2 linked regions of the Thiohalobacter thiocyanaticus genome follow. The protein of the gene in region 2 interacts with the protein of the main gene of each other region in a pairwise test. Links are inferred from orthologs where the notes say so. Each region holds a gene or a part of one and is shown on either strand. Other genes may lie near its edges. The genes, in order: mrcB and CFK21_RS13050.

Region 1 (15,706 bases), 950 kb from region 2 along the record:
GCCAGGCGGCTGCGCGGGATGGTGCCATCCATGCAGTAGTAGTCCGGCGAGATCCGGCCCACGGCCGGGAAGGCGGCCTTGCGCCCCTGCCAGAAGCGGGCGCGCTCGGCCTCGTCGGTGGCGGTACGTACTTCCACCGCACCATGCGTCTGCAACAGCCGGCGCACCTGGCTGATATGTTCGGAGACCTCCTCGTTGGTGCCGTCCAGTTCGCACAGCAGGATGGCCTCGACCTCGGGATAGCCGGCATGCACGAAGTCCTCGGCGGCGCGGATGGCCAGCCGGTCCATCATCTCCAGTCCGGCCGGAATGATGCCGGCGGCAATGATCGCGCCGACCGCATGGCCGGCCCGGGCGACGTCGTCGAAGGCGGCCAGGATGACCTGGGCGCGTTCGGGAATCGGCAGCAGCTTGACGGTGACCTCGGTGATGACCCCGAGCATGCCCTCCGAGCCGGTCATCAGCGCCAGCAGGTCGTAACCGGGCGCATCGGGTGCGGCATTGCCGATGCGCAGCCGCTCGCCGTCGATGGTGAGTATTTCCAGTTCGACCAGGTTGTGCACGGTCAGGCCGTACTTGAGGCAGTGCACGCCGCCGGAATTCTCCGCCACATTGCCGCCGATGCTGCAGGCGATCTGGGAGGAGGGATCGGGCGCATAGTAGAGACCATAGGGTTTCGCCGCCTCGGAAATGGCCAGGTTGCGCACCCCGGGCTGGACCCGCGCGGTGCGGTTGCGCGGGTCGATGTCGAGGATGCGGTTGAATTTCGCCAGGCTGAGCAGGATCCCCTCGGTGTGGGGCAGGGCACCGCCCGACAGGCCGGTGCCGGCACCGCGCGCCACCACCGGGATGGCATGTCTGCTGGCATAGCCGAGCACGGCCCGGACCTGCTCCACCGTCTCCGGCAGCGCCACTGCCAGCGGCAGTTGCCGGTAGGCGGACAGGCCGTCGCACTCGTAGGGATGCAGGTCCTCGGGCAGGTGCAGCAGACCGGCATCGCCCAGCAGCGCCTGCAGATCGGCGATGATGCGGGCGCGGGAAGGACGTTCAACTGTGCTGGCGGCTGTGGACATCGGCTCTGCTGATCCGGTCGGGATACATGCAACTTTAACATTTATGTCCGGGAGATTAACCTTCGGCGGTCCGGGTTATTGCCGGGCCGCAGGCTTGCCCCGGCATGCGCGGCGCCGGACAATGCATCATCATTTCACTGAGCGGACACAGGACGTCACATGGACCCTCAATTCTGGCTCGAGCGCTGGGACAACAACCAGATCGGTTTTCATCAGGACGAGATCAACACGCACCTGCAGCGTTTCTGGCCGCAACTCGGCCTGGCGCCGGACAGTCATGTGTTCGTGCCGCTGGCCGGCAAGACGCTGGACCTGCTGTGGCTGGCCGCTCAGGGCCACCGGGTGACCGGGGTCGAGATCAGCGAACGGGCCGTGCGCGCCTTCTTCGACGAGAACGACCTGACGCCGCAGGTCCGTGACACGGACGGCTTCCGCCTGTGGCAGGCCGGTGAGATCACCCTCATGGAAGGCGACTATTTCGATCTGATACCGGAGGAACTCGGCCCGCTGGATGCCGTGTTCGACCGTGCTTCACTCATTGCCCTGCCGCCGGCCATGCGTCCGGGCTATGCCCGCCAGCTGCAACGGCTGGCCCCGGCCTGTCCCGTGCTGCTGGTCACACTGGACTATGATCAGGACGAAATGGACGGACCGCCCTTCGCCGTCAGTGCCGGGGAGGTCGAACAACTCTACGCGGCCAGCCACCGGATCAGTCCGCTGGACGTGCTGGATGTGCTGGCCGAAAACGCCCGCTTCCGCGAACGCGGTCTGACCCGGTTGGAGGAGCGCGTCTATCGGCTGGCGCCCCTCGCCTGACAGCCGGCCTCTGCGCTTTTCTCACGAAAACAGCCCGTTGTATTGCCTTTCTGCTAAGTTCTGACAGCTAACGGCCGTTATAGGCATTAGTCCCGTCCGCAGCGACGGCCGGCTGGATCCGGCCGCTGCTGGAAAGGGTCGAATAGTCTGTAAAACATGGTGTTACGTCAGGGATAGAGAAAGGATCGAGATTATGGAGCGCAGCCTGAGCGGCCGTCCGGCCGCTGCCCCGTCCCCGTTCCGCCGCCGCGCCGGCGCCCTGCTGCTGGCGGCTGGTCTGTGGCTGCTGGCGATGACGGCCTCGGCCGCCGACAGCGATTTCGTGGCCGCCGGGTCGAGCGCCGGCGTCGATGCAGTGTTGATCATCGACAGTTCCGGCAGCATGAAGGAGACCGATCCCCGGCGCATGCGGGTTCCCGCCGCGCGCATGTTCATCTCCCTGCTGGGCGATGACGACCGGGTGGGGGTGATCAGCTTCAGCGACAAGGGCTACCCGGTCGCCCACCTCACACCGGCTACCGAGGCCAATCACCGGCAGCTGTTCGCGGCCGTCGACAAGGTCTCCGCCCTCGGCGCCTATACCAACCTGCATGCCGCACTGGAAACCGGCCGCCGGATGCTGGACGCGGCGGACGGCGAGGATCGGCGGCGCCTGCTGCTGCTGATGTCCGACGGCAGGATGGACACGGGCGACTTCGACCAGGACCAGGCGCTCACCCGTGCCATCGAAGAGGACATGATCGGCGAATTGCGCGCAGCCGGCATCGAGGTCTACACCCTGGCCTTCACCGAGGCCTCGGACATGCCCCTGCTGCGTACCATCGCCAGCGGCACCGACGGCATTTCACGCCTGGCCTCGAATGACCGCGAACTGCACCGCGTCTTCAGTACCCTGTTCGAGAGTGCGAAGAAACCCGACATGCTGCCGATCGAGGGCGGCGAATTCCTGGTCGACGACGCCATCGAGGAGGTCACCGTGGTGGCCTCGAAGCACACGCCGGGCTCCGAGATCAAGTTGATCATGCCCGATGCGCGTGTCATCCGGCCCGAGGTCGCAGGCCCGGCCGTGCGCTGGCATGAATCCGACGGCTTCGACATGATCACCATCGACCAGCCGCCGGCCGGTACCTGGCGGCTGGTCTCCGACGGCGCCGACAACCGCGCCTACGTGGTGACCGACATGCGTCTGGAAGGCCGGCTCGATGTCACTGAGCCCGCCATCGGTGAACAGATGCAGGCCCGGGCCTGGCTGGAGCAGGGCGGCGAGCCGATCACGGCGGCCGAGATCCTCGATCACACCACCTTCCGGATGGAGATCATTCCGCCCGAAGGGGAGTCGCGGCACCTGTCGCTCGCTGCCGATGCAGCAGCCGATCCGGGCCGTTTCCTGCAGGACTTCGAATTCACCCGGCCGGGCTCGCATCGCATCCGGCTGATTGCCAGCGGCCAGACGTTCACGCGGGAGAAATCCCTGTTCGTGGAGGTGCCGCCGTTGCCGGAAGGGGCAACGTCGTCGACGCCTGAACCGGAAGCCGCAGTCGAGCCCGAATCCGAGCCCGCCGTCGAGGCAGAGCCCGAGCCTGCCGCCGAGCCCGAACCCGAGCCTGAACCTGAATCTCAGGCCGAGCCGGAACCGGAACCGGAGCCGGAGGCCGGAATCCCGCCGGCCCTGCAGGAGGAGATCATCGATCCGGCACCCGAAGCGGAAGACAAGGCGGAGACACAGACCGGGCCCGGCCTGGGCCTGATTCTGGGTCTGTTCGTCCTGGCCAATGTCATCATTGGCGCGGCGATCGGCGGTTTCATCTGGTGGCGCAGACGCCGTCGCCGCAAGGCCGCCGCCCGCGGCGAGGCGGATACCGAGTCAGACACAGACGCGGACGAACAGGACGAGGGTCCTGCAAAGGACTGACTGATCGCAACAGGCCGATGCCATGATACAACTGCACATATACGGCATGCTCGCCATCCTGGAGGTCCTGCTGCTGGTCTCCGTCGTGGCCGGCTGGCTGTATGTGCGCAACCGCCGGAACAACCGCACCATTGCCCACCTCACTGCCTCGCTGCAGCAGCGCGGCGAACCGGCCACCGCGTCCGAGCCACCGGTTGCAGATGCAGCGTCCACACACGCCGCCGCCGTTGACCAGAGCCGGAGCTTTTCCGATTTCCTGCGTGAGGAGTTGGATGCCTCCAGCGTCATGCTGGGCTCGGATGCAGCGCCGGAGTCCGGCAGCGCAGCCGACCCCGAGTCCGATTCCGCTGACGAGCAGGCGCAGGTGCGCCAGATGCTGGCTGCGCGCCACCAGTTCCTGCAACTGGAACTGGATACCCAGGACATGCGCCAGGATCCGCAGGCGCGGCGCCGGCATATCGTGGAGCAGATGCATAGCCTGCTGGCGACCTTCACCCCGGCCGCAGTCGGGACGGCGGAAACGGAGCCCGTCAGCGAACCGGATGCCGACAGCGACGCACTGGCACGCGAACAGCAGTTGGAAAGCCAGCTGTCGCACCTGCGCACCGTGGTCGGCAACCAGCAGGACGTGATGCGCGAACTGCGCCAGCTGCTGGAGCAGGAAATGGGCGAGTCCGAGGAGATGCGCGAGATCATCGCCAGGCTCCAGGACGCCGAGGCCAGCAGTCTCGAACTCGAACGTTCGCTCGAAGTGATGGGCAAGTCGACAGCATCGGGAACGGAGGCGGGCGGTTATCAGTCCAGTCCGGATTCCGACATGCTGCGTAATCTGGTCGGCAGCCAGCAGCAGACCATCAGCCGGCTGCAGACCATGCTCAAACAGTCCGTCGGCGAAAAGGAAACCTCGGTGGAGTTGCGCGACGCCATGGAAAAGATCCAGCGCTCGAACCAGGAACTGGGCACCTGCGTCATGGTGCTCGAGGACGAGAACAGCATGCTGCGTGACCAGATCCAGTCGCTGCAGTCGCAGCTGGATGACTTTCTGGGGGTGCAGGATACGACCGCCGACGCCGAGCGCGAGTCGCAGCCCGGGGCCGGTGTCGAAGCGGCGCAGGAAGAAGACGTGCTGAATGCAGAGTCGGAGGCCGCAGCAACGGCAAGCGAGCCGAGCCCCGATCCCGAACCCGTCGATGACACGCAGGTGCAGACGCACGCAGATCCCGATATCGCAGCGATGGCGGCCGGGGACGGGATCGAGACCGTTGACGCGGATGAGAGATTGAATGACATGGATGCCGCGCCCGCAACCGCTGCTGAACCGCAGGCAGAGCCCGAAACGGCAGCGGTCGAGGATATCGACGCCCTGCTGGAAGCCACCGCGTCCACAGCCGACGAACCGCCGCCGGAACAGTCGCCGGCGCCGGGCACGGCAAGCGGTACAGCAGACGATACCGGCGCATCCGACGAGGAAGGTAACCACGCCGGTATCAATACCCTGAAGGACATCGACCTCGACAGCGACGGGGACGCGACCCTGAGCGACGAGGACATCGACGCCCTGCTGTCGGGCCGGAAACAGAACTGAGTCTCAGCACCGGCGAGTCAATCTGGCAATCGGATTGCGCCTGACGTACCCTTGCCCGCTGTTGCAAGACGGATCAGCAGGCATGGCAAGCCGCCGCAAGAAAACATCCTCCCGCAAAGGTTCCGCATCCCGATCCCGCAAGAAGCGCCCGCAGCGCAGTTTTCCCTGGTTCCGGCTGCTGCTGGCAGTACTGGTGGTGGCGGCGGGGTATGGCGTCTATCTGGATGCGACCATCCGGGCCAAGTTCGAGGGCCAGCGCTGGGCGCTGCCGGCGCGTGTCTATGCCCAGCCGCTGGAACTGTATGCCGGTCTGGAACTGAGCCCGGCACGGTTTGCCGCCGCGTTGGAACGCGTGGGTTACCAGCAGGTGCCGGCCCTGCGCCATCCGGGCGAGTTCTCGCGCGACCGCAGCCGGTTTCACCTGCATACCCAACGCTTCCGCTTCTGGGATGCCGAAGAGCCGGCGCGGCGCCTGCGCATCGATTTCGCCGGCGACCGCATCAGTGGCATCAATGAACTGGCCGGCGGTCGGGCGGTGCCGATCGTCCGCCTGGAACCTGAGCAGATCGCGAGCATCTACCCCACCCACGGCGAGGACCGAATCCTGGTCAGTCTGGACGCGGTGCCGGAGTTCCTCACCGCTGCCCTGATCGTGACCGAGGACCGCGGTTTCTACGAGCACAGCGGCATCTCGCTGCGCGGCATCGCCCGCGCCCTGTTCGCCAATATCCGCGCCGGCGGAGTGGTGCAGGGCGGCAGCACCCTGACCCAGCAACTGGTCAAGAACTTCTTCCTCACCCGGGAACGGACCCTGGTGCGCAAGGGCAACGAGGCCCTGATGGCCCTGCTGCTGGAGTTGCATTACGACAAGAATGAAATCCTCGAGGCCTATCTCAACGAGGTCTACCTGGGCCAGGACGGGGCGCGCAGCATCCACGGCTTCGGTCTGGCCAGTCGCTTCTATTTCGGTCGCGCGCTGGAGGCGCTGGCCCCGGAGCAGATGGCGTTGCTGGTGGGGATGGTCAAGGGGCCGTCCTATTACGACCCGCGTCGCCATCCACAGCGGGCTCGGGAGCGGCGCAACCTGGTGCTGGACCTGCTGGCCGAACAGGGCCGGTTCGAACCCGCCGAGGCCGCCCGGCTCAAGGCCCGGCCGCTCGGCGTGGTGGAGAAACGCCGCCTGGCCAGCAACGCCCATCCCGCCTTCCTGGAACTGGTGCGCCACCAGCTGCAGCGCGACTACCGCGAGGAGGATCTGCGTTCCGAGGGTCTGCGCATCTTCACCACCCTGGATCCGCTGCTGCAGCGTACGGTCGAGACTCAGGCCGAGGCCCGGCTGGGGCAGCTGGAGCGCGGCTACCGGATCGAGGCCGGGGCCCTGCAGACCGCGGTGATCGTGACCCGCTACCAGAACGGCGAGGTGCTGGCCCTGCTCGGCGACCGCGACCCGCACGCCGCCGGCTTCAACCGGGCACTGGAGGCACGGCGCCAGGTGGGGTCCCTGATCAAGCCCTTCGTCTACCTGACCGCGCTGGATTCACGCGCCTACAGCCTGGCCAGCCGGTTGCAGGATGCCCCCCTCACCCTGGACATGCCGGTGGGCGATGCCTGGCAGCCGCGCAACTACGACAAGCAGTTCCGCGGCGAGGTGCTGCTGATCGATGCCCTGGTGGAATCACTGAACGTACCCACCGCCCGGATGGGGCTGGACATCGGGCTGGAACCGATCATCCAGACCCTGCGGCGGATGGGCTATCCGGACGACATCCGGCCGCTGCCCTCGCTGCTGCTGGGTGCGCTGGAACTGACCCCGCTGGAAGTCACCCAGCTGTATCAGGGCCTGGCGGCCAATGGTTTCCGCTCGCCGCTGCAGGCGATCCGCGAAGTGGTCGATGCCGAGGGCCTGCCGCTGCAGCGCTATCCGCTGGAGGTACAGCGGGTGGCCGATCCGGCCGCCGTATCCTTGGTACAATACGCCCTGCGCGAGGTGGCCAGGCGCGGGACCGCGAAGGCCCTGGGCGCGCGCTTCGGCGCGGACACGGGCCTGGCGGGCAAGACCGGCACTACCGACGATTTGCGCGACAGCTGGTTCGCCGGCTACGACGACGACCGCCTGATGGTGGTCTGGGTCGGGCGCGACGACAACCGCAGCATGGGGCTGACCGGCAGCCAGGGCGCGCTGCAGCTGTGGAGCGAGATCATGGCGCGCAGCGGGGTGTTGCCCTCGATCTACACCCCGGCGGCCGGGGTGAGTCTGGTCGAAATCGACCCGGCCAGCGGACTGCGGGCCGACCGTGGCTGCGAGGATCGGGTACAATGGCCCTTCATCGAGGGCACCGCGCCCGAAACCCTGGCGCCCTGCGCCCATGGCGACAACTCCGGCCCCGGCAACTGGTTCAGGCAATGGTTCGATTGACACAAATCCTGCTGCGTTTTCTGCCGCTGAGCGCTCTGCTGCTCGCGGCCTGCGCCACCGCGCCGCCGGGCGAGCGTGCCCCGGTGATCGACGCCGGCAGTCCGGCGGAATCGGATATCGGCGGCGCTGTGTCAAGCTCACCCCGCAGCGTGGATCAGGCCCCCACGACCGTGGAGGTAATACCGTTGGAGCGCGCCGCCCCGCCGGCCGGCAGCCCGGCCGTGGCCAGCCTGCTCGGTCAGGCCGAGGCGGCCAGCCGCGAGCGTGACTGGTCGGCGGCGGCCGTGTCACTGGAACGCGGTCTGCGCATCGAGCCGCGCAATCCGGTGCTGTGGAACCGTCTGGCCGAGGTCCGGCTGCAGCAGGGCCAGTTCCGCCAGGCCGAACAACTGGCGGCCAAATCGAACAGCCTCGCCGGCGGCGATCGCCTGCTGCAGACGCGCAACTGGCGCCTGATCGCCCGGGCCCGACGCCAGCTGGGGGACGAACCCGGCGCGGTGGAGGCCGAACGCCGGGCAGAAGCCTTTCGCTAACCGGCTGTCAACGTTGTAGAATGCCCACATTCTTCTGCTCTCCCTCGATGGGAGGGGTGAGGGAGGGTGAGTTTGACTGGGACTGCCTGCTCGCCCCCTGCGGCCTCCCCGTCGAGGGGAGGAGGAAGCGTCTACCGGGCAGAACGCGGCACAGCCCGGTTCAACTGGAGCGACCGGGCATCATGGCCGAACCGGAATCAAACCCTAACGACAGGCCGGCCGAGGACGAGAACCCCTACGCCGTCGACAAGCTGATCTCCCAGGCCCGGCGACTGGCCGCCGACTACTGGCGCGCCACCGGTAAGCCGTTGCCCGGCATCAGCGCCGAGATCGCTGAGAACGACGCCGCCCGATTGCTCGATCTGGAACTGGCCGAGGACCGCCAGGCCGGCTTTGATGCCGTCGGCCGCGGTGCGCGCGAGGGCCGCCGCATCCAGATCAAGTGCCGCACCATCTTCGATGAGAGCAAGTCCGGCCACCGCCTTGGCCAGCTCAAGCTGGACAGGGACTGGGACAGCGTGGTGCTGGTGCTGATGGACGACAGCTACGAGCCTACCGAGATCTACGAGGCCGACCGCGATGTCATCATCGAGACCATCGACGCGGCCGCCGCCAGCAAACGCAGCAAGCGCGGTCCCTTGTCCATCGCCCGTTTCAAGGCCATCGGCCGCCTGGTCTGGACCCGGGAGGAGGGCGTCCTCGAGAATGACGAGGGCTGAGGGCGGCATCAACGCAGAAGACACAGGGTGGAATTAATCGGATCACCGTCATTCCGGCGCAGGCCCGTAGGTCGGGTTAGCGTAGCGTAACCCGACACAGCCCGGTACGAGTCGGATTACGCCCTGCGGGCTAATCCGACCTACTTGTTGACTCACCAGAACCCTACCCTATCGTGACCGAACTCGACTCGACAGCCTTCGAACTCCTCGGCAGTACCGGCCCCTTCGCCGAACTGGTCAGCGGCTTCAATGTGCGCGAACCGCAGCTGCGCATGGCGGCAGCCGTGGAGCAGGCCATCGACGCCCGCGAGCAGCTGGTGGTCGAGGCCGGCACCGGCACCGGCAAGACCTACGCCTACCTGGTGCCGGTGCTGCACAGCGGCAAGCGCGCCATTCTCTCGACCGGCACCCGCCATCTGCAGGATCAGCTGTTCCACAGCGACCTGCCGCGGGTGTGCGAGGCGCTGGGCGTGCAGCCGAAGCTCGCCCTGCTCAAGGGCCGATCGAATTACCTGTGTCTGCACCGACTACAACTCACCCTGGAGGAAGGGCGCTTCGCCCGCCGCCGCCAGGCGGCCGAGGTGCAGGCCATCAACGACTGGTCCGGCCGCACCCGTACCGGTGATGTCAGCGAGTTGAGCGATGTCCCCGAGGATGCGCCGGTCTGGCCGCGCGTAACCTCCACGGCCGACAACTGCCTGGGCAGCGACTGTCCGTCCTACCGTGACTGCTTCGTACTCAAGGCCCGGCGCCGCGCCCAGGAGGCCGAGGTGGTGGTGGTCAACCATCATCTGCTCAGTGCCGACATGGCGCTCAAGGAGGAAGGCTTCGGCGAACTGCTGCCCGGCGCCGAGGTAGTGGTGATCGACGAGGCGCATCAGCTCCCCGAGACCGCTGCGCAGTTCTTCGGGCTGAGCCTGGGCAGCCGTCAGCTGCAGCAGCTGGCCCGCGATGCAAAGGCCGAGCACCTGCGCGAGGCAGGCGACATGCAGAACCTGCCCGACAGTGCCGATGCGCTGGACAAGGCCGCCGCCGACCTGCGTCTGGCCTTCGGTCAGGGCAACCGCCGCCTGCCCTGGAAGGATATCCGCCACAAGCCGGAGGTGGAGTCCGCGCTGGCGGATCTCAGGTCGGTGCTGGAGCAGCTGCGTACCTGGCTGGAGACCGCCGCGCCGCGCGGCAAGGGCCTGGAAGGCTGCTGGCACCGGGCCGAGCAGCTTGCCCACAAGCTGGCCCGCGTCTGCGCTGAGGCTGACGGCGAGTACGTCCAATGGCTGGAAACCTATACCCGCAGCTTCGCCATCCATCTCACGCCATTGAACGTGGCCGGCATCTTTCAGCAGCAACTGGCGCGGCTGCCGGCGACCTGGGTCTTCACTTCCGCGACCCTGGCCGTGGGACAGGACTTTCATCATTTCACCGGCCAGCTGGGCCTGCATGAGCCGCACACCCTGCAGCTTGAAAGCCCGTTCGATTTTCAGTCCAACAGCCTGCTGTATGTGCCGCCGGCGCTGCCCGAACCCAACAGTCCCAGCTACACCGGCGCCGTGATGGATCACGCCGAGCACCTGATCGAGGCCAGCGGCGGCCGCGCCTTCCTGTTGTTCACCAGCCATCGCGCCCTGCAGGCGGCGGCCGACCGGCTGCAGGAATCCGAGTACCCGGTACTGGTGCAGGGCCAGATGCCCAAGCGCGAACTGCTGCGCCGCTTCCGCGAGCTCGGCAACGCCGTGCTGCTCGGCACCAGCAGCTTCTGGGAAGGAGTGGACGTGCGCGGCGAGGCCCTGTCACTGGTGCTGATCGACAAGCTGCCCTTCGCCGCTCCCGGCGATCCGGTGGTACAGGCCCGCATCGATCGGCTGCGCGAGGCCGGCGGCAATCCCTTCATGGAGTTTCAGGTGCCGGGTGCGGTCATCACCCTCAAGCAGGGTGTGGGCCGCTTGATCCGCGACGCCGCCGACCGCGGCGTACTGGTGCTGTGCGATCCGCGCCTGCTCAACAAGCCCTACGGCCGGGTGTTCCGCCGCAGCCTGCCGCCCATGCCGCTCACGCGCGAGCTGCGTGAGGTCGAGGCCTTCTTCGCTGCAGGCATGACCGACAAGGGAGAGCAGGCCCGCGCATGACCGCCGCCGCCGATCGCATCCTGGCCCTGGATACGGCCACCGAGGCCTGCAGTGCCGCCCTGTATGTGCAGGGAGATATCACCTCGCGCTGCCTGGTGGACCCGCGCGGCCATGCGCGCAACCTGCTGCCGATGATCGAGGTGCTGCTGAGCGAGGCCGGTCTGAAACTGCAGCAGCTCGACGCCATTGCCTTCGGCCGCGGTCCCGGCAGCTTCACCGGCCTGCGCATCGCCGCCGGCATTACCCAGGGCCTGGCCTTTGCCGCCGGATTGCCTGTCATCCCGGTCTCGACCCTTGCCACCCTGGCACAGGGCGCCGACAACGACGCGGTGCTCGCCGCCATCGACGCCCGCATGCACGAGGTCTACTGGGCCGCTTTTAGCCGCGACCGCGACGGCGTCATGCAGCCGGTCGTGGAGGAGGCCGTGTGCCCGCCGGACCGCGTGACCTGTCCCGGCAGAGGCGAATGGCAGGCCCGCGGCAGCGGCTGGAAGGCCTACGGTGACGCCCTGAACAACCACTGCACCGGGCGCATCGTCCAGTACGAACCCGAGGCCCTGCCGCACGCCGCCGACATGATTCCCCTGGCCCTGCAACTGTACCGGCAGGGCCGGAGCGTCAGCGCCGGGCAGGCGGTGCCGGTCTACCTGCGCGACCAGGTGGTGCAGACCGCGAAGCTGGAATCGAAGTAATAAACGCCTTTGCGTTGAGATTTTAATGATTCAAGGAACAGTCATGGATCTAACCGTCCTGGAGGAAACCCGACAGATCGTCAGTGACAACACCCATGGCGGCGCTTCACTGCTGTTGTTTGCCCTGCTCAAGACACTGTCCGCCGAGAACGGTCAGTATCTCTACCTGCTGAACAAGCTGAAGGACATGACGCCCGAGACCCGCCGGCTCGCCTACCGACTGATGGAACTGATGGCGCAGGGGGGCAACGAGACCGGGGAGTGGAAGACCACAGTTGCCGAGATCGAGGAGATGATCCGCAAGGGTTGAGTCGCTGTCATCGCCACCTGCATGAAGGAGTCATTCGAGGAGTCGCCATGAAACCACTACAGCTTATTGCCCTGTTCTCACTGATGACCTGTACTGTCGTTGCCGGCTGTACCCATACCCGGCAGGCGCAATTGCTCAGTGTGTATAAATATGATGGCTCGGTGCAGTGTGAGGACGGCGGAATAACTGTCGAGAATATGCGGCGTGAGCTGGTCAATGCCGGGGTGGAGGTGATCTGCGGACAGAAGGCCCGGGACGGCAGGGCCTACCCCGCCATGTGCGGGGCGGCGACCGGCCGGATCAATGTCTACACCATCGACGCGACGGATCTTGATGCCGCCGAGGCACAGGGCTTCAAGTCGGTCGAGACGCTGCCCGACGCCCGGATTCCGCCCTGCGAATAGCCGTTTTCGCGGTTATTCCGCTACCGCCTTCTGAATCAGCGGCACCAGCGCCTCAGGCAGCTGGATGCCGCCGGTCAGAGCGAATTCCTGTGCCCGCGGCGACATCTTGCGCCAGGTGCGCTGGATGATGGTGATCCACTTCTCCTCATCGTATTCAGGGTGCTTGCCGGCGAACTCTTCCATGTAGTGTTCGATGAAGACGAGGGCGGCGATGTCCTCCACCATCTGGGTGTCCGGGTTGCGCTTGAGCGCCTTCTTGCCCACAGCCTGCTTGACGCGGTCGACGAAGGCCTCGTCGTAGCCGGCCTGTTCCAGCAGGGCGCCGACGGTTTCGGCATGGAAATCATAGAGGGCGGTGCGCCACTGATGGTAGCCCTTGCGGTCCATCGGGTAATCGCTGCGAGGCGATTTCCAGCGCTGGATATGCTGCGCGCGCACGGCCAGTTTGGCGGCGGCGTCGGCCTGCGGGTCGAAACGCTCGATCATGTCGCTCATGCGATGACCGTAGAGCAGTTCCTTGGGCCAGCTTTCACCGTCGACGGTTTCCTGGTTGGGGTCTTCGCGATTGGCGGCGTCGATCAGTTCGACGGCGCGGTCGAATTTAGCGGTATCTGACATGCAGGAATTCCTTGTTGTGATACCCGCAGAGTTTACCCCAGGCCCTGCGTTTCCAGCCAGCCGGACTTCTTCCTCGCTCCTCACTCCTCACCCCATAAAAAAACCCGCGCAGATGCGCGGGTTGTTGTATTAAGGGAGTGAGCGACGGAATCAGATGAACAGGCAGACGTCGGACTCGCGCGCCACCGGCATGAAGTAGGTCGCGCCGACATAATCCAGGCCGTCGATGAACTCGCTGGAATCGAAGCCGAACACGTCCACCGTCATCTGGCAGGCGGACATCTTCACCTCAGCCTCGATGCACAGCTCGCGCAGTTCCTCGACCGTGGCCACGCCCTTGTTCTTGAAGGTCTTCTTCATCAGGGAGGTGGCGACCTTCTCGAAGCCCGGGATGCCGGCCATGATCAGGTTGGGCATCGGCCAGGTGATGTTCTGGAACCACTTGGGACCGAAGGGCATCTTCATCGGCATGGCCGGGTTGCCCAGCGGGCTGACCTCGGAGGGGATCTCCTTCTTCAGCAGCAGCAGGCCGTAGAAGGTGAAGAAGATGTGGGTGTCCCAGCCCAGGGCCGCGGCGGTGGAGGCCAGGATGAAGGGCGGATAGGCCCAGTCCAGGGTGCCCTTGGTGGCGATCAGCGCCATGCTCGGGGTCTTGCTCTGTTCGATGGCCTGGAGCTTCTGCGGCAACAGTTCGTCGAGCTTCTGGTTCAGCCACTGGTCCATCTGTGCATTCGGTTCAGTCATGTGAGGTCTCCTCGATCGGTCATGTACAGGGTCCCTTTATTGCCGTCATGTTGTCTTGTGCGCGGGACGGCACGCGCCGGCTTCAATAGCCGAATTCACCCACCCAATCACCGGAACGGTGATCGATGCTCACCCATTTCGGGATAAAGGCATCGGCTCGCTTCGCCGGCATGGTCCTGACCGGCGGCTCGCCTTCCAGGGTATCGATATTGCAGACTTCGGCGACGATGGGGCGGAACAGCAGGCTGAGGCCGGGATAAAGCTCGACCGGTTCCAGTACCGACTCCGGTGCGGTATCCGCCTGGTGAAAGCGTAGACGCTTGCGCAGCAGACAGCTGAAAAACAACTCCATCTCCACCACCATCGCGGCGCCGAGCGCCTCAGCCGCCCGGCGGGCACGGGGTGTCAGGGTCGCGGTGATGGGTCTGCCCCGGAGGAAAACGGTAAAACTGCCTTCCGGCAAGGGCCGGGCCATGTCCCGGGCGGGGCGGGTCTGGATGGGTGTGCCGGTCATCAAAGGCCTCCTTCGCCGGTATGGGCCTGGAAAACAAACCAGTTGGTATGTAAAATAGACCCTCACCTGAGGAAAAGTCAAGTAAATGAGTATGTATTTATAAGCTACTGTTCTTGCAGGCATTGAAAACGATGGGACAAAAGAGGGGACGCCAGAGATCGCGCCCCGTATCATGGTCAGACTTATGTCAACCGAAGAACGCCACCGCACCCGCAATCCGGACGCCACCCGCCGGCGCATCCTGGAATCCGCCTATCAGGAGGTCTACCGTCACGGCTACCAGGGCACGCGTCTGGATGACGTGCTCAAGGCCACCGGGCTGACCAAGGGTGCGCTGTATCATCATTTCCCCAACAAGCAGGCCCTGGGCTACGCGGTGGTCGAGGATGTGATCCGCGGGATCATCAGCGACATCTGGCGCAAGCCGCTGGAGCAGGCCGAGGATCCACTGAGCAGCATCATTCATACCATCAGGCACATGGATCGCCTGGCCGGGGATCAGATCACCACCCTGGGCTGTCCGCTCAACAACCTGGCCCAGGAGATGTCGCCGCTGGACGAGGGCTTCCGCCGGCGCATCGACGCGGTGTACCAGGACTGGCGTGCCTGGTTGGCACGGGCGCTGGAGCGCGGCCGCGCCCGGGGCCGGATCCGGGCCGACGTGGACTGCGAACAGGTCGCCACCTTCATTGTGGCCGCCTTGACCGGCTGCATCGGCATCGCCAAGAATGCGCAGAGCAAGGAACCGCTCAATCACTGCGGCGCCGGCCTGATCAGCTATCTGGAGTCGCTGCGCGCCTGAGACCGCCGCCGATACCACACCAACGAGAATAATAACCGGATGATTACCCGACTGGCCGAACGGATCCTGCGTCTGCGCTGGCTGCTGATCCCGCTGCTGCTTGTGCTGACGCTGCTGGCCGGTGCAGGTGCGGGGAAACTGCACTTCACCAACGACTATCAGATCTTCTTCAGCAAGGAAAATCCCCAGCTGCTCGCCTTCGAGCGGCTGCAGGACACCTACACCCAGAACGACAACATCCTGTTCGTGCTGGCGCCCGAAGACAGTGAGGTATTCACCCGCGACACCCTGGCCGCGGTCGAGTGGCTGACCGAGCAGGCCTGGCAGATCCCCTATTCACTGCGGGTCGACTCCATCAGCAATTTCCAGCACACCTACGCCGAGGCCGACGATCTGGTGGTGGAAAACCTGGTCAGCAACGCCGCCGATCTGGACCCGGCAGAGA
Region 2 (4,769 bases):
GGGCGGCAGCGACGGCGGCCAGGGCGTTCATGGCGTTGTGCCGCCCCGGCAGCGCCAGTTCGACCTCGATGCTGCCGGCCGGGGTGCGCAGAACCAGCCGCTGGCCCGATTCATGCGGCGACACTTCGGCGCTGACATCGGCTTGCATCTCCAGCCCGAAGGTCATGATCCGCCGGCCCTGCAGTCGCATCAGCCAGTAGTCGGCGAAGGCATCGTCGCGGTTGACCACGGCCAGGCCCTCGGGACCCAGCCTGTCATAGATCTCGGCCTTGGCCCGCGCCACGCCTTCCAGGCTGCCGAACCCCTCCAGATGGGCGGGTCCGGCATTGGTGATCAGCGCGACCGTCGGCCGGGCCAGGCCGGTGAGGTAAGCGATCTCGCCCGGATGGTTGGCGCCCATTTCGATCACGGCGGCCGTATGCGCGGCGTCCAGCCGACCCAGGGTCAGGGGCACGCCGATATCGTTGTTGAGGTTGCCGCGGGTGGCCAGCACCTGATGTTCCATGCCCAGGATGGCGGCCAGCATCTCCTTGACCGTGGTCTTGCCGTTGCTGCCGGTGACCGCCACCAGCGGGATATCGAAACGCGCGCGCCAGGCCGCGGCCAGTCCACCCAGCGCCAGCCGGGTATCGGTCACCCGGATGCAGGGCAGCAGTTCCGTCACCGCCGTGCTGACCAGCGCGCCCGCAGCACCGCCGGCCGCGGCCTGATCGAGATAGTCGTGGCCGTCGAAACGCTCACCCGCCAGCGCCACGAACAGGTTGCCGCGCTCCAGGCCGCGGCTGTCGGTGCTCAGGCCGGCGAAACGCGTATCCGCGCCCTGCAGCCGTCCCCGCACGACCTGCGCCGCTTCGGACAGCGCCATGGCAATCATGACTGCCTCCCGGACTCGAACCACCTCTGCACGACTTCGCGGTCACTGAAATGCAGTCTCCGCTCGCCAATGAGTTGATAGTCCTCGTGTCCCTTGCCGGCGATCAGTACCACGTCGTCAGGCCGCGCCAGTTCCAGCACATGCGCAATGGCACGCGCCCGGTCGGGCTGGATGTAGCAGGCATCCGGATCGGCGGTACCGCCGAGGATATCCACGATGATCTGGGTCGGGTCCTCGTGGCGCGGGTTGTCGGTGGTCAGCATGACGTAGTCGGCCAGTCGCTCGACCGCCGCACCCATCAGCGGCCGCTTGCCCGGGTCGCGCTCGCCGCCGGCACCGAAGATGCACCAGAGGTGCCCGGCACAGTGTTCGCGCAGCGCCAGCAGTACCTGTTCCAGCGCACGCGGGGTATGGGCATAGTCGATCACCACCAGCGGCAGGCCGCCGCTGCCGCCCAGCGCTTCCATGCGACCGGGGACGGTGGTCACGCCCGCCAGCCGCTGCGCGGCCTCTGCCGGAGACAGGCCGTGGTCCAGCAGCACGGCCAGAGCGGCCAGCAGGTTGGCCGCGTTGAAACGGCCGAGCAGACCGGAGCGCAGTTCGACCGCGCCCTGGTGGGTGAGGATCTGCAGTTGCAGACCGGTGCGCGCCGTCTCGACCCGTTCGGCGACCACGAAGCGCTCGCTGCGGCGCGCCAGTTCGGTCGCCTCCAGCGCGTAGGCGCAGACCGGGCAGTCCAGCGCATCGGCGGCCAGCAGTTCCCGGCCCAGGTCGTCGTCAGCATTGAGTACGGCCAGACGCAGCGAGGGGAAGCGGAACAGCCGCCGCTTGGCGTCACGGTAGGCGCCCTCGCTGCCGTGATAATCCAGGTGATCGCGACTGACATGGGTCAGCACGGCTACGTCGAAATGCACCCCGCCGGCACGGGCCTGGTCCAGGGCATGCGAGGAGACCTCCATCACCACGGCGCGCGCGCCCTGATCACGCATCCCGGCCAGGATCGCCTGCAGGCTGACCGGATCGGGCGTGGTATGGGTGGCCGGATCCAGGGCATCGAACAGGCCGGCGCCGAGGGTGCCGATCAGGCCGCAGGCGCGCCCCGGGCCATGCAGGGCCTGGGCGATGAAATGGGTGCAGGAGGTCTTGCCGTCGGTGCCGGTCACGCCCACGGTGTAGAGGTCGCGCGAGGGGTGGTTATGGAAACGGCCGGCAATGGCCGAGACCTGCGTCCCCAGACCGGGCACGGCCACCACCGGCAGGTTCAGACCCTGCAGTTCGGGGGCAGTCTCGTCGATCTCCTCGTCGGGCTCCCAGCACACGGCCACGGCCCCGCGGCGGCTGGCCTCGGCCACATGCCGCACCCCGTGCTGATGTACACCGGCCAGGGCGAAGAACAGATCCCCGGGCCGGACCCGGCGGCTGTCCAGCGCCAGCCCGGTCACGGTCACATCCTGGGCCGGCGCGACCGGCGCCAGACCGGCCAGCAGCCCGGACAGCGACATCCCCGGATGCAGCGCCTCGGCGGCCATCATGCCGGACCTCCCGCCGCGGCCTGGCGCAGCAGCGGCGCCGGCGTCTGCTGCCGCGGCGCCGGTTCGGCATCCGGCGGCAGATTCAGCAAGCGCAGGGCGCCGGACATGACCCGCGAGAACACCGGTCCGGCCACCTTGCCGCCGAAATAGTCCTCGCCGCGCGGGTCGTTGATCACGACCGCCACCACCAGGCGCGGATCCGAGGCCGGGGCCATGCCGACGAACAGGGCGTTGTAACGGTCCTCGGCATAGCCGCCGGCCGTGGCCTTGTGCACCGTGCCGGTCTTGCCGGCGACCCGGTAGCCGGGCACCCGGGCCAGCGGCGCGGTGCCCTGGTTGCTGACGACCGCCTCCATCATGCGCCGCACCGAGCGCACCACGGCCGGATCCAGCACCGAACGCCCGCGCGGCAACTCGTCCTGATGCAGGAAACTGACCGGCAGCAGCCTGCCTTCGTTGGCCAGCAGGCCGTAGGCGCGCGCCAGCTGCAGCGGCGTGACCGAGATACCGTAACCGAAGGCGAGCGTGGCCTGCTCGATCTTCTGCCAACGGTGATGGCTGGCCAGCACGCCGGAGACCTCGCCGGGAAAGCCGGTGCCGACGCTGGTACCGAAGCCGGCGCCGCTGTAGACCCGCCACAGCTGCTCGGGATCGAGCGACAGGGCAATCTTGCTGGCACCGACATTACTGGACTTGCGGATGATGCCGGCCAGGTCGAGCCGGCCGTTGTCGTGCTCATCACGCACCGTATTGCTGCCGACCCGGTAATAGCCGGGCGCGGTATTCACCGTACTGCCGATATCATACTGTCCGCTCTGCAGGGCGGCGGCGATGGTGAAGGGCTTCATGGTCGAGCCCGGCTCGAGCACGTCGGTCACGGCCCGGTTGCGCACCGCGCCGGGCTGGATGGCATGACGGTTGTTGGGGTTGAACGAAGGCTGGTTGACCATCGCCAGCACCTCGCCGGTGACGGCATCCAGCACCACCACCGAGCCCGAACTGGCACGGTGACGCTGCACCGCGCTCTTCAATTCACGATAGGCCTGATATTGAATGCGCCGATCGATACTCAGACGCAGATCCCGACCGGGACTGGCCGGGCGAATCAACTCCACGTCGGCAATCACGTGGTGACGGCCGTCCTTGAGCACCCGCTTGGCGCCGTCGGCGCCGCTGAGCCAATCGTCATAGGCCAGCTCCAGCCCTTCCTGGCCGCGGTCGTCGATATCGGTAAAGCCGATGAGATGCGCCACCACCTCCCCGTCCGGGTAGTAGCGACGGTACTCGCGCTGCAGATAGACACCGGGAGCATCCAGCGCCCTGACCTGGGCGGCCGTGGCCGGCGGCACGTGCCGGCGCAGGTAGACGAATTCACGGTCGGCGCGCCGTCCCAGCAGTCGCTGCAGATAGTCGATGTCCAGTTCCAGGATCTTGGCCAGTGCCTGCAGGTATTCCCGCGCCGGCACCAGCTCCTGGGGATTGGCCCAGACCGAGTCCACCGGGGTGCTGACCGCCAGCGGCTCGCCGTTGCGGTCGGTGATCATGCCCCGGTGCGCCGGCAGCGAGACCGTGCGCAGGTGCCGGGCATCGGCCTGCCCCTGCAGGAAGCCGCGATCGAACCACTGCAGGTCCACCACCCGCCACAGCAGGGCCAGCAGGCCGAAACCGAACGCCGCCAGCACCAGGTAATGGCGGTACTGCTGCCTGTCTGCAATGCTTGGCGTCGTCATGGCTTCACCAGGATGATTTCGTCGTGGGCCGGCACATGCATCTCCAGCCGCTCGGTTGCCAGTCGCTCGATCCGGCCATGGGTGGCCAGGGTGCTCTGTTCAAGCTGCAGCTGCCCCCATTCGATGTTCAACGCATCCCGTTCGCTCAGCAGTGACTGCAGCTGCACGAACAGGGCCCGGCTCTGGTGGCGCGCATAGACCACGCCGATACCGGAAGCGATCACGCCAGCCAGCAGCAATGCGAGCAGCAGCTTCACTGCAACCGCTCCGCGACCCGCAGTACGGCACTGCGCGCCCGGGGATTGGCCTGCACCTCTGCCTCACCGGCATGGCGCGCCTTGCCGACCAGGCGCAGGCGGCCCTGGCTCGTGCCGGTGACCGGCAGGTCCAGCGGCAGCTCCTCGCCCTTGCACTCCCTGCGCATGAAGCGTTTGACCAGGCGGTCCTCCAGGGAGTGAAAACTGATCACCGCCAAACGCCCGCCCGGGGCGAGCAGGTCCACCGCCTGCGGCAGCACCGTCTCCAACTCTTCCAGTTCGCGGTTCACATGGATGCGGATGGCCTGAAAACTGCGGGTGGCCGGATGCCGGCCGGGCTCGCGCTTGGGCACCGCGGCGGCAATGATTTCGGCCA

What was found.
Region 1: the proteins of CFK21_RS13050 (region 2) and mrcB interact in binary tests that used the Escherichia coli proteins (3 or more experiments, as listed by UniProt). The link is inferred for Thiohalobacter thiocyanaticus from one-to-one orthologs.

What each region holds. Positions count from the first base shown.
Region 1 is NZ_AP018052.1:1,882,928-1,898,633, forward strand. Bases 5,075-8,135 are described here. They hold mrcB (penicillin-binding protein 1B), read left to right. Parts: upstream 5,075-5,468; coding sequence 5,469-7,802; downstream 7,803-8,135. Other genes in these bases: CFK21_RS08680 (hypothetical protein), read left to right, coding at 5,075-5,386; CFK21_RS08690 (tetratricopeptide repeat protein), read left to right, coding at 7,799-8,135. Also shown: CFK21_RS08665 (FAD-linked oxidase C-terminal domain-containing protein), read right to left, coding at 1-1,073; CFK21_RS08670 (thiopurine S-methyltransferase), read left to right, coding at 1,233-1,889; CFK21_RS08675 (vWA domain-containing protein), read left to right, coding at 2,083-3,801; more of CFK21_RS08680, read left to right, coding at 3,824-5,074; more of CFK21_RS08690, read left to right, coding at 8,136-8,335; CFK21_RS08695 (hypothetical protein), read left to right, coding at 8,518-9,054; CFK21_RS08700 (ATP-dependent DNA helicase), read left to right, coding at 9,228-11,177; tRNA (adenosine(37)-N6)-threonylcarbamoyltransferase complex dimerization subunit type 1 TsaB, read left to right, coding at 11,174-11,869; CFK21_RS08710 (hypothetical protein), read left to right, coding at 11,913-12,179; CFK21_RS15215 (hypothetical protein), read left to right, coding at 12,227-12,583; CFK21_RS08720 (DUF4202 domain-containing protein), read right to left, coding at 12,596-13,201; sulfur carrier protein DsrE2, read right to left, coding at 13,352-13,843; CFK21_RS08730 (hypothetical protein), read right to left, coding at 14,028-14,459; CFK21_RS08735 (TetR/AcrR family transcriptional regulator), read left to right, coding at 14,644-15,261; CFK21_RS08740 (efflux RND transporter permease subunit), read left to right, coding at 15,301-15,706. UniProt on the Escherichia coli protein: Cell wall formation. Synthesis of cross-linked peptidoglycan from the lipid intermediates.
Region 2 is NZ_AP018052.1:2,833,384-2,838,152, forward strand. Bases 1,770-4,769 are described here. They hold CFK21_RS13050 (peptidoglycan D,D-transpeptidase FtsI family protein), read right to left. Parts: upstream 4,137-4,769; coding sequence 2,403-4,136; downstream 1,770-2,402. Other genes in these bases: CFK21_RS13045 (UDP-N-acetylmuramoyl-L-alanyl-D-glutamate--2,6-diaminopimelate ligase), read right to left, coding at 1,770-2,406; ftsL (cell division protein FtsL), read right to left, coding at 4,133-4,393; rsmH (16S rRNA (cytosine(1402)-N(4))-methyltransferase RsmH), read right to left, coding at 4,390-4,769. In the rest of the region: CFK21_RS13040 (UDP-N-acetylmuramoyl-tripeptide--D-alanyl-D-alanine ligase), read right to left, coding at 1-874; more of CFK21_RS13045, read right to left, coding at 871-1,769. UniProt on the Escherichia coli protein: Essential cell division protein that catalyzes cross-linking of the peptidoglycan cell wall at the division septum. Required for localization of FtsN.